One region of the Pelorhabdus rhamnosifermentans genome, then DNA from elsewhere that is predicted to be linked to it. Evidence: a T-box and tRNA genes for the amino acid it is inferred to sense, from the RefSeq annotation. Region 1 holds a T-box; the other regions hold tRNA genes.
What was found. A T-box is a leader RNA that pairs with one kind of tRNA and senses whether it is charged. The one in region 1 lies ahead of serS (serine--tRNA ligase), so its partner is inferred to be a tRNA-Ser.
Positions count from the first base shown of each region.

Region 2: it has a tRNA-Ser gene. The T-box ahead of serS (serine--tRNA ligase) is inferred to sense a tRNA for this amino acid. The anticodon was not compared.
Region 3: it has a tRNA-Ser gene. The T-box ahead of serS (serine--tRNA ligase) is inferred to sense a tRNA for this amino acid. The anticodon was not compared.
Region 4: it has a tRNA-Ser gene. The T-box ahead of serS (serine--tRNA ligase) is inferred to sense a tRNA for this amino acid. The anticodon was not compared.

Region 1 is NZ_JAHGVE010000013.1:25,998-28,200, forward strand. Features, by position in the region: gene Ga0466249_RS15400 (YkvI family membrane protein) at 1-565, opposite strand, end outside; T-box leader at 832-1,032, shown strand; gene serS (serine--tRNA ligase) at 1,091-2,203, shown strand, end outside.
Region 2 is NZ_JAHGVE010000036.1:24,986-27,188, reverse strand. Features, by position in the region: gene dnaX (DNA polymerase III subunit gamma/tau) at 1-746, opposite strand, end outside; RNA gene ffs (signal recognition particle sRNA small type) at 904-1,003, opposite strand; tRNA gene Ga0466249_RS23690 (tRNA-Ser) at 1,237-1,326, opposite strand; gene Ga0466249_RS23685 (Ger(x)C family spore germination protein) at 1,432-2,203, opposite strand, start outside.
Region 3 is NZ_JAHGVE010000001.1:110-2,312, reverse strand. Features, by position in the region: gene Ga0466249_RS00025 (nucleoside triphosphate pyrophosphohydrolase family protein) at 24-683, opposite strand; tRNA gene Ga0466249_RS00020 (tRNA-Ser) at 858-948, shown strand; gene Ga0466249_RS00015 (hypothetical protein) at 1,006-1,212, opposite strand; gene Ga0466249_RS00010 (2-oxoacid:acceptor oxidoreductase family protein) at 1,435-1,968, opposite strand; partial or broken gene Ga0466249_RS00005 (thiamine pyrophosphate-dependent enzyme) at 1,965-2,203, opposite strand, start outside.
Region 4 is NZ_JAHGVE010000005.1:59,443-61,645, forward strand. Features, by position in the region: gene Ga0466249_RS07580 (hypothetical protein) at 1-502, opposite strand, end outside; tRNA gene Ga0466249_RS07585 (tRNA-Ser) at 974-1,061, opposite strand; gene tadA (tRNA adenosine(34) deaminase TadA) at 1,077-1,532, opposite strand; gene Ga0466249_RS07595 (DUF362 domain-containing protein) at 1,844-2,203, opposite strand, start outside.

The DNA of each region.
Region 1 (2,203 bases):
GGGCCCAGTGTGGCGTGGGCTGAATGGCAACGGTTGGCGTAACAGACAGTAAAGCAGGATGGATGCCATGGTAAAGCAGTGATAGTATGCCAACAAACAAGATCATTATAATAAAAAGGGGTGTAAGTAGGCAATTTACCATCATGAGGGCTGTTGCTCCAAACAGAGTTGTGACAAATAAAGCCAGTGCAAGCAAGAGGATGCCCTGATAGGGGGGCCAATCAAAATATTCACTCCCTATTGCGCCGGCTCCAGCTAGCATAATAGCGAGCGAAGTCAATAAGAATAGAGCAGATAAGCTGCTGTAAAAATGTCCCAGACGTTTGCCGCAGACGGCTTGGAAAATTTGGTGATAGCCTATTGCCTGGATATAAAAAGCAATATCAAGTATCCTATTGCCAAGGTACATAAATAAAAAACCTGCAAGGATGATACCGAACAGTCCAAGTGTGCCATAGCTGGCAAAAAAAAGCAGTAATTCTTGACCAGAAGCAAAACCGGCACCGATTACTGTTCCTGCGTAAGTCAAGGCAACTTGCCATGATTTCAAGTACTGCCAGCTCATTTTATTTCCCCTTTCTCTTATTTCATACTTTAGATGTATTCAGGGGTTTTGTTCTTTACAACCAGTTTTTTGCCAATTAACACCTTTTGTATTGATGCTGCTATTATCCACAAGATATAATTTAAAGAAGAGTTTAGCTAGTGTGAAGTGGATAAGCGCGATTTGCGTATGGGGTGACATGTGAACGGGGGCCAATCTTTACAGATGTAGGTTATATATAGTAAAATAAAAGAACATACTATTTTAAAAATTCATAGCTCGTTCATATTTAGGCAATGACAGGGTTATGGTTATGAGATGGTTTTCAGAGAGTCGGCATTGGGTGTGAGTCGGCAGCGGTCCATAGTCTTTCCACCCTGGAGCTTTTGCGGGAAACTGCACGGTTTAAGTCCGTTATTCCTTAACTTAAGCGGACTGCTTGGCAGTCAAAAAGGGTGGCAACGCGGGAATAAACTCTCGTCCCTGAGGTAATTCAGGCGAGGGCTTTTTTTATATGTTAACGTATTTTTTGAAGGAGGTATCTTCATGTTAGAGAGTAAATTTGTGCGTGAAAATCCAGAAAAAGTCGAACAATGTTTAAAAAATCGGGGTTCCTCATTAGATTTAACTGATTTTTTAGCACTGGAAAAAAAACGCCGGGAACTTTTGGCTGAAGTAGAAATGCTAAAGAGTCAGCGCAATAGTGTGAGTATGGATATTAGTCGGATGAAAAAATCCGGCGAAAATGCCGATGAATTGATTGTAAAAATGCGTAGTGTCGGCGATTCTATTCGCGAGATGGATGGACAAGTGAAGGAAGTGGAAGGCAAGTTAGACGGTATTTTAAAAAGCATTCCAAATATGACACACGAATCTGTTCCTGTTGGTCACGATGAGCATGATAATCCCGAAATTCGTAAATGGGGCACACCCCGGCAATTTGATTTTGAACCCAAACCCCACTGGGATGTCGGTGAAAATTTGGGAATTCTTGATTTTGAACGGGGCGGCAAGGTATCAGGCGCTCGCTTTACCTTTTATCGGGGGCTCGGTTCTCGTTTAGAGCGATCGCTCATTAATTTCATGGTTGACTTACATACTCAAAAGCATGGTTACACGGAATTTTTTCCACCTTTTATTGTCAATAAAGACAGTATGCTTGGAACGGGTCAACTGCCGAAATTTGCGGAAGACATGTTTAAACTTGAGGGACTCGATTATTATCTGATTCCCACGGCCGAAGTACCGATTACCAATTATCATCGCGGCGAAATTTTAGATGGTCAACAGTTGCCACTGAAATATACCGCTTACAGTGCCTGTTTTCGGGCTGAGGCTGGCGCGGCAGGTCGTGATACGCGTGGGTTAATTCGCCAGCATCAATTTAATAAAGTGGAAATGGTAAAATTTGTTTTACCGGAAAATTCCTATCAAGAGTTAGAACTTTTAACGGCCGATGCGGAAGAAGTCTTACAGCTATTAGGTCTGCCTTATCATGTTGTGCTCTTATGTACGGGGGATGTTGGTTTTTCCTCAGCCAAGACATATGATTTGGAAGTTTGGCTGCCTAGCGCAAAAACTTATCGGGAGATTTCGTCTTGTTCTAATTTTGAGGATTTCCAGGCACGCCGTGCGGATATTAAATTCAGGCGTGGCCCG
Region 2 (2,203 bases), on a different contig from region 1:
ATCCACTCATGCCCCACAAGGCCCAATAATTGACGAACATTTTCAACATCAATTTCACCATCACTCATGGCACTGCATTGATCAAGAATGCTCAGAGCATCACGCAAGCCACCATCAGCATGAACTGCAATCAACCGCAAAGCATCCTCACGAATAGCAATTTCACTTTGCTCAGCAACATAAGTTAAATGCGCCACCATGTCATTGACAGGGATTTTCCGAAAATCATATCGTTGACAGCGGGAATGGATGGTAGCTGGAATCTTATGAGGCTCTGTTGTTGCCAAAATAAAAACCACATGATCCGGTGGTTCTTCTAATGTTTTTAAAAGCGCATTGAAAGCTTCTTGCGTTAACATATGTACTTCATCAATGATATATACTTTGTACTTACCCTCTACAGGCGCAAACTTTACTGTTTCCCGCAGATCCCGAATCTCATCAATGCCTCGATTAGAAGCCGCATCAATTTCAAAAACGTCCATTGAACAATTTTGATTGATTTTTTCACAATTAGCACAGTGATTACAAGGCGTAGGTGTTGGTCCCTGTTCACAGTTCAAGGCTTTTGCTAAAATTTTCGCTGTACTTGTTTTTCCTGTACCACGCGGCCCGGCAAACAAATAGGCATGAGTTGTCTTTCCCGTTTGAATGGCATTTTTTAAAGTTTGGCTAATATGCTGTTGTCCAATTAATCCGTCAAAATCTTGCGGTCGCCATTTACGATAAAGTGCCACATAACCCACAGGAAACACCTCTCCATCCAACTAAAAACTACTACGCTTAAATTACATTCGCTTTCTCCGCCTGTTTTTCCTTCACTTCTAACACAAATAGCAGCCTTATGGCTGCTATAAAAGGCTTCATCCAATCAGCCTTATTTTTAACGTCGGGCTACGTCCACTGTAACAGGCACCCTTGCGGCACATAACAGGATTCACTTATCGCTGCTTCCTTCCGGACCTGACGAGGTTCATGAGCTGCCATTGCGCAAGACCCGCTACAACAGGCCGTAGTCCGACCTTAAAAATAACAAGCCAACTGAAAATACATTTTTTATCTAATGCACTAACTCTGTGAAAAGAATTATACTATACACAATGCTTATTTGCAAGAGGAGTAGCTTGTAGCCTCCCTACCACTCTTTGATATAGTTTTATCACAAACTTAGTATAAAACAAAAAAGCACTTATAACCCGATACTTAATAGGTGACAAATGCTTATCATTATTAACTTGGCGGAGAGAGAGGGATTCGAACCCTCGGTACAGTTTCCCGTACACACGCTTTCCAGGCGTGCTCCTTCAACCACTCGGACATCTCTCCGTTTGCTCTACAGACACAAAATGTATTATACAACAACATCCGACAAAAAGCAATACCTCTAAACATTTTATATACAAAATAAAATGTTTAGAAAGTCCTCTTCAACTATTTTCCTTTTATGGGTGACGTTTTTCCCATCAAACCTGTCCGACGCAATTTCGTTGTAACATGAATATGAAACTGCACGGAAGGATATATCTCGTCCCAATTTTGTTGCTGCCAAGCTTGATAGGTAGGAAAAAGAGTTCGGCTATAGTAACCAAATCCAACAGGATCACTACCCATTAATTGTGTTTTTTTTAGCATTTTTTCTATTTGATTCTGAATTACAGCCGACAATTCCGCCTCAAGTTGTTTTTTATCTTTACCCTGTTCGTAATGAATCCCGCTTGGTATGGCCGTCACTTCGCCTTCAAGCATTACAGACACATCAAACACAAGATAACCATCTTTTGAGGACAAAGTAATAGTCGGCTTCTCCCCGAGGCGCATTTGAATATTCACGGCTTTATCTGGCAACTGCGGGTCCTCAATCACAGTAAAAGCTCGCGGCAGATTGCCTTGCAAAATAAGCAGCATCCGCGTTTCTTCCGTTGTCAAGGTTCCCACCATCTTGTCATGCCGGAACAAGGCTGTTCCAGCAAAATTGCTTGCTGCCGCAGAACCATAAACAGGGATATCACCCGCCAAATATTCATTAAGCTTTTCATAGGGCAATTTTTCACCGCTTGGTAAGTCTTGTCCATCCACGGAATTCGTTGAAATCAATGCAGCATGTGGCGAATCGCTCCCAGATTTCATGCTTTTGTAAAACTCCTGCAAATTGGATCGTACATAATACCCCGTCTCATTGTGTGTCAGCATCATTGTCTCGATA
Region 3 (2,203 bases), on a different contig from region 1:
CTATTCTTGGACTGCCATTCCAATTACGAGCCAAAATAGCCCTTTCTTTCTAATTTCTGTACATGTTCAGCTACAACCTCAGCGATATTCACATGATACTGTTCAGCTAAAATATACATCATTGTAAAACAACATTGCGCCACATCAAGCAATTCTGCTGCACAGCCAGCAAGTACAGCAGATTCTTCTAAAAAGTGACTCTCACCCGAAGCACCGGATTTTTTACCAACATACTGCGTCAGTTCACCAAGTTCTTCTTGAATTTTGCAGACGGTTGTTAAAAGTGTAACATTTTCAAGATAAAGACGCGGTAAATGGAGCGACTTAAAACACCCCACCGTTGTGATCTGATAAACAGGCCGTTCGTCAAACTGATAGCCCTTTACTGTAAGCTTAGCAAGATGACTGCGAATAAGTTGATCGGCATCCACATGATATTCATCTTCCATAACAAAAATCATGGTAACACAAGTCTGCGCAACATCAAGCAATTCTTGCGACACAGCTAAAAGCAGCGACTTCCCTTGAGCAGACAAGGCCTTCTTGTCAAAATTTGACTCATCATAAGGAAGGAACTGCAAAACGGCACGAGCCAATTCACCAGCTTCTTCTACAGCTTTGAGCAAAGTAGAATCAAAAGTAGGTGTTAAATAATTGAGTTTAGGTAAGTAAATTGGGTTCATAGGAGCTCCCTCATGACAATTGGTTTATTTTCTTCAATATTTTATCACAAATCAGACCATTTTTATCTATTCCTTACGAATTTTCTATTAATAACTTTCAAAGAATTTTTCTTATCTCTTTGCTTTCATCCTTGACAGTCCTATTCGTCCATGCTATACTAAATAAGCGTGACTGGAGTGGTACTCAAGTGGCTGAAGAGGACGGTTTGCTAAATCGTTAGAGGTCGTGAGGCCTGCCAGGGTTCAAATCCCTGCCACTCCGCCATTATAAGAAAACAAAAGCCTAGTTCCTTATTCATAAGGAGTTAGGCTTTTTTGTTGTCTATGACAAGCAGTAAAAAATTTGTACCACATCGCCCGCTACAAGACAATCAAATCCGAAATTAATATTTTCGCCTTCAATGACGCAGGTTGATTTATCTTGGAGACGTCCATTCACGAAAATCTGAAATAAGTTCTCCGTAGGATATTCGGCTTTTAATAGACTAGCACTCGCTTTCATCCGGCAAACTTGCTCCACAATTTTCATACTTGCACCCCCTTTATCGCATTTTATAACATTGATTTTATCATCAGTAGAATTTCATTTTTCCTCTGCATGCTATTATTCTGGCTTTCTACATGAAATCCTGCCCAATTTACTGATTACTTATGAAGGAATCAGATTAATCATCATAGGCTTTCAAAAAAGAGCAGGAGAATCTCTATAACGATTCTCCTGCTCTTTGTTCTCGCTGCAACCGCAAAATGATTACGCGTTAACCAGTGACATCCCGAGTTCAAAAGCCTGTTCATTCTTAGCTTCTGTTCCTTTTGGTACCCGAGCCAGTACGGCCTTCACGGCCGACTCTTTGCTTACCGCTTTTGTCAGGGCTACAATGGCCCCAATGGCAATGATATTGGCAAACAAGGCTCTGCCTAAAACTTCTTTGGCCTTTTCTGTAATGGGCAGCTGATAGACATTCGTGAATTTATTCGGAATGTCTTTAACGAAGGTTGTATCAATGACAAGCATGGCCTCGTCTGGCAGGTCATGGGCATATTTATCTAATGCTTCTTGCGTCATGGCGAGAAGCAGGTCCGGTTTGACTACTTTCGGATAATGAATGGCTTCATCTGAAATAAGCACTTCTGATTTACTTGAGCCGCCTCTTGCTTCGGGTCCGTAGGACTGGGACTGAACGGCGTTTTTCTTATCTAGTATGGCGGCTTCAGCTAGGATGATACCTGCCAGGATGAGTCCCTGACCGCCGGAACCGGATAATCTCATTTCTAATCGTTTCATTTTGCTCCCCCCTGGGCCTGTTCGATCAGTTTGTCGTATTCTTTGGTATATTCAGGAGCCTTACTTTCATAAAGCACGCCAATGGCAAACTTGTCGGCCTGTTCTTCGGCTGCGAGTTTTTCATAGGCTGCTTTGGCTACGGCGTGATCTTTCTGCCATTTCATCATATTTGCTCCTGAACCGCTTTTGTTTTGACGACCGAACCCGATGGGGCAAGCGGTGATGGCTTCGACAA
Region 4 (2,203 bases), on a different contig from region 1:
AATACCCATTCTGATATGCTTTTATACACTCTTCAATTAAGCCGTTCCACTGGTCTATGCTTTTACTTTCCTTGATATCTTTAAATATTAATTTGATGCGTTCATTGTCATTTTCTGTGTAAAAGTCATAAAAATACTCATCTAATTCTTCTAAGGTATATTTATCAACTACCTCTAATATTTCAAACGGAAAAAATTCCAGGGGCAATATCCATCCAGCATCTGCTAATTTATCACATGCTGCTACGACCTCTTCTAACGTTAGTCTATACCGTTCTGGCAAATCCTTTAAAGCTTCAATTAGTTCTGGAGTAATTACGGTTGATAATGCTTTGTTTATTTGTTCTGCAATTTGTCGCACTTTTTTCCCTAAAGTTTGAAAAGCCCTTGCTGTTTCTTGTATAGCCTCAACCCACTCGCCCTTTATCACTATCGGTTTATAATGTTTAGGTACAGCCTTGCTTTCTGTTAATTCTTTAGATTGTTTTTCATCACTATTCAATCAATCCACCTTCTATCAAAAAATTTTTAGGCTTCAAAAGCAAACTTATTTATATCAGCAACGCGATATTTATCTCTAAGTACAGAATATAATGCAATTGCTCCCTAATCGTATCCAAGGCTAGTGAAAAGTCTAATAATAACTTCATCTCCACCTTGTTACTAATCTAGCTAAACAATAGCGTATACTGTCATTTCTGTAATGTCAATTCTTGGTTGTCATGTGGTTTTCTTAACCCTTAACTGTAGTGACAACCCACTAATCACAGTTATTTTAAAAAGATAGACACCACGCTCTATAATCCAACTTTAGCGGTGATTAATCGCTTCTTTTTCATCATCATCTTATTCTTTTGTCCGTTTTTATTCATCATCATCGTATGTTTAATCATCTTGTGAAATCAAATTTTGTGGAGGATTTTGGTTATAAAAAAACTGGAGCTTTTTACCAAAGCTCCAGACCCTTTAAATATGGCGGAGAGGGTGGGATTCGAACCCACGGTCCCTTGCGGGACACTTGATTTCGAGTCAAGCACCTTCGACCACTCGGACACCTCTCCATGATATGAACTTGATTATTTACGACGTTGCCGAAAAAAATCTTTCATCAATGTACTGCACTCATCAGACCTTACACCTGCTGTAACAAACAATTGGTGATTTAATGATTTATGCTGCACAATATTAAATAATGATTCTACAGCACCTGCTTTATAGTCGGCACTACCATATACTAAACGGTCAATACGACTCATGACCAAGGCGCCCGCGCACATAGGACACGGTTCTATAGTAACATAAAGTGTTGCACCCGTCAAACGCCAGCAGCCTAATTTGGCACAAGCCTCACGTATGGCAATAACTTCAGCATGAGCTGTCGCATCATGCCATGTTTCACGACGATTATAAGCAGCAGCAATCATTTCATCCTGCATAATAATGACAGCACCAATCGGCACTTCACCGATTTCGCCAGCCTGCTTTGCTTGCTCTATTGCCAAACCCATATAAAAATCATCTTTATTTTCCATAGTAATTCCTCATACAAAATACGATGAGTCTCGACTAAACCACTGCCGTAGACTTATATCAGCTAGCAAGAACCCCTTACAAATCAAGCCTGCTTCTGATTACAAGACGAATAGAAGCATACTTTAATATTTTAACTCATAACAAAACAACACGCAACCCCAACCATCATGAAAATTCTTTCCAGCGTTTATCCTTCAGCCAACAAAAGTCGAATCAGGAAATGTCTCGCCAAAGTCAAGTTTAGTCATAAAAAAGTGCCTATCACCTGAAAAGGGATAGGCACTCGCAATAAATAAATCTTTATTACACCTTACATTTCAATTAACTCATAGTTTTTGGTACCAAGACCAATTTTTTCAGCATGATCTAAGCAGACTTTCCAATTGGTTTCCGGGTGGGTCGCACAAAAATGATCGTGCTCAGGATGATCAACAGCTTTTGTAAGCTGTTCGGCTAAATAACTGTTGGAAATAACCGGCGCCTTGTTGGCCAGATCAACACAAGCCATATCCAACGCAACGGGATCAAAAGATGCCAGCATACCTATATCAGGAATGATAGGAACATCATTTTCAGCGTGACAGTCGCAAAACGGTGCTACATCAACAATGAGACTAATGTGAAAATGCGGTCGATTATTTAGCACTGCCCAAGAATACTCGGCTATTTT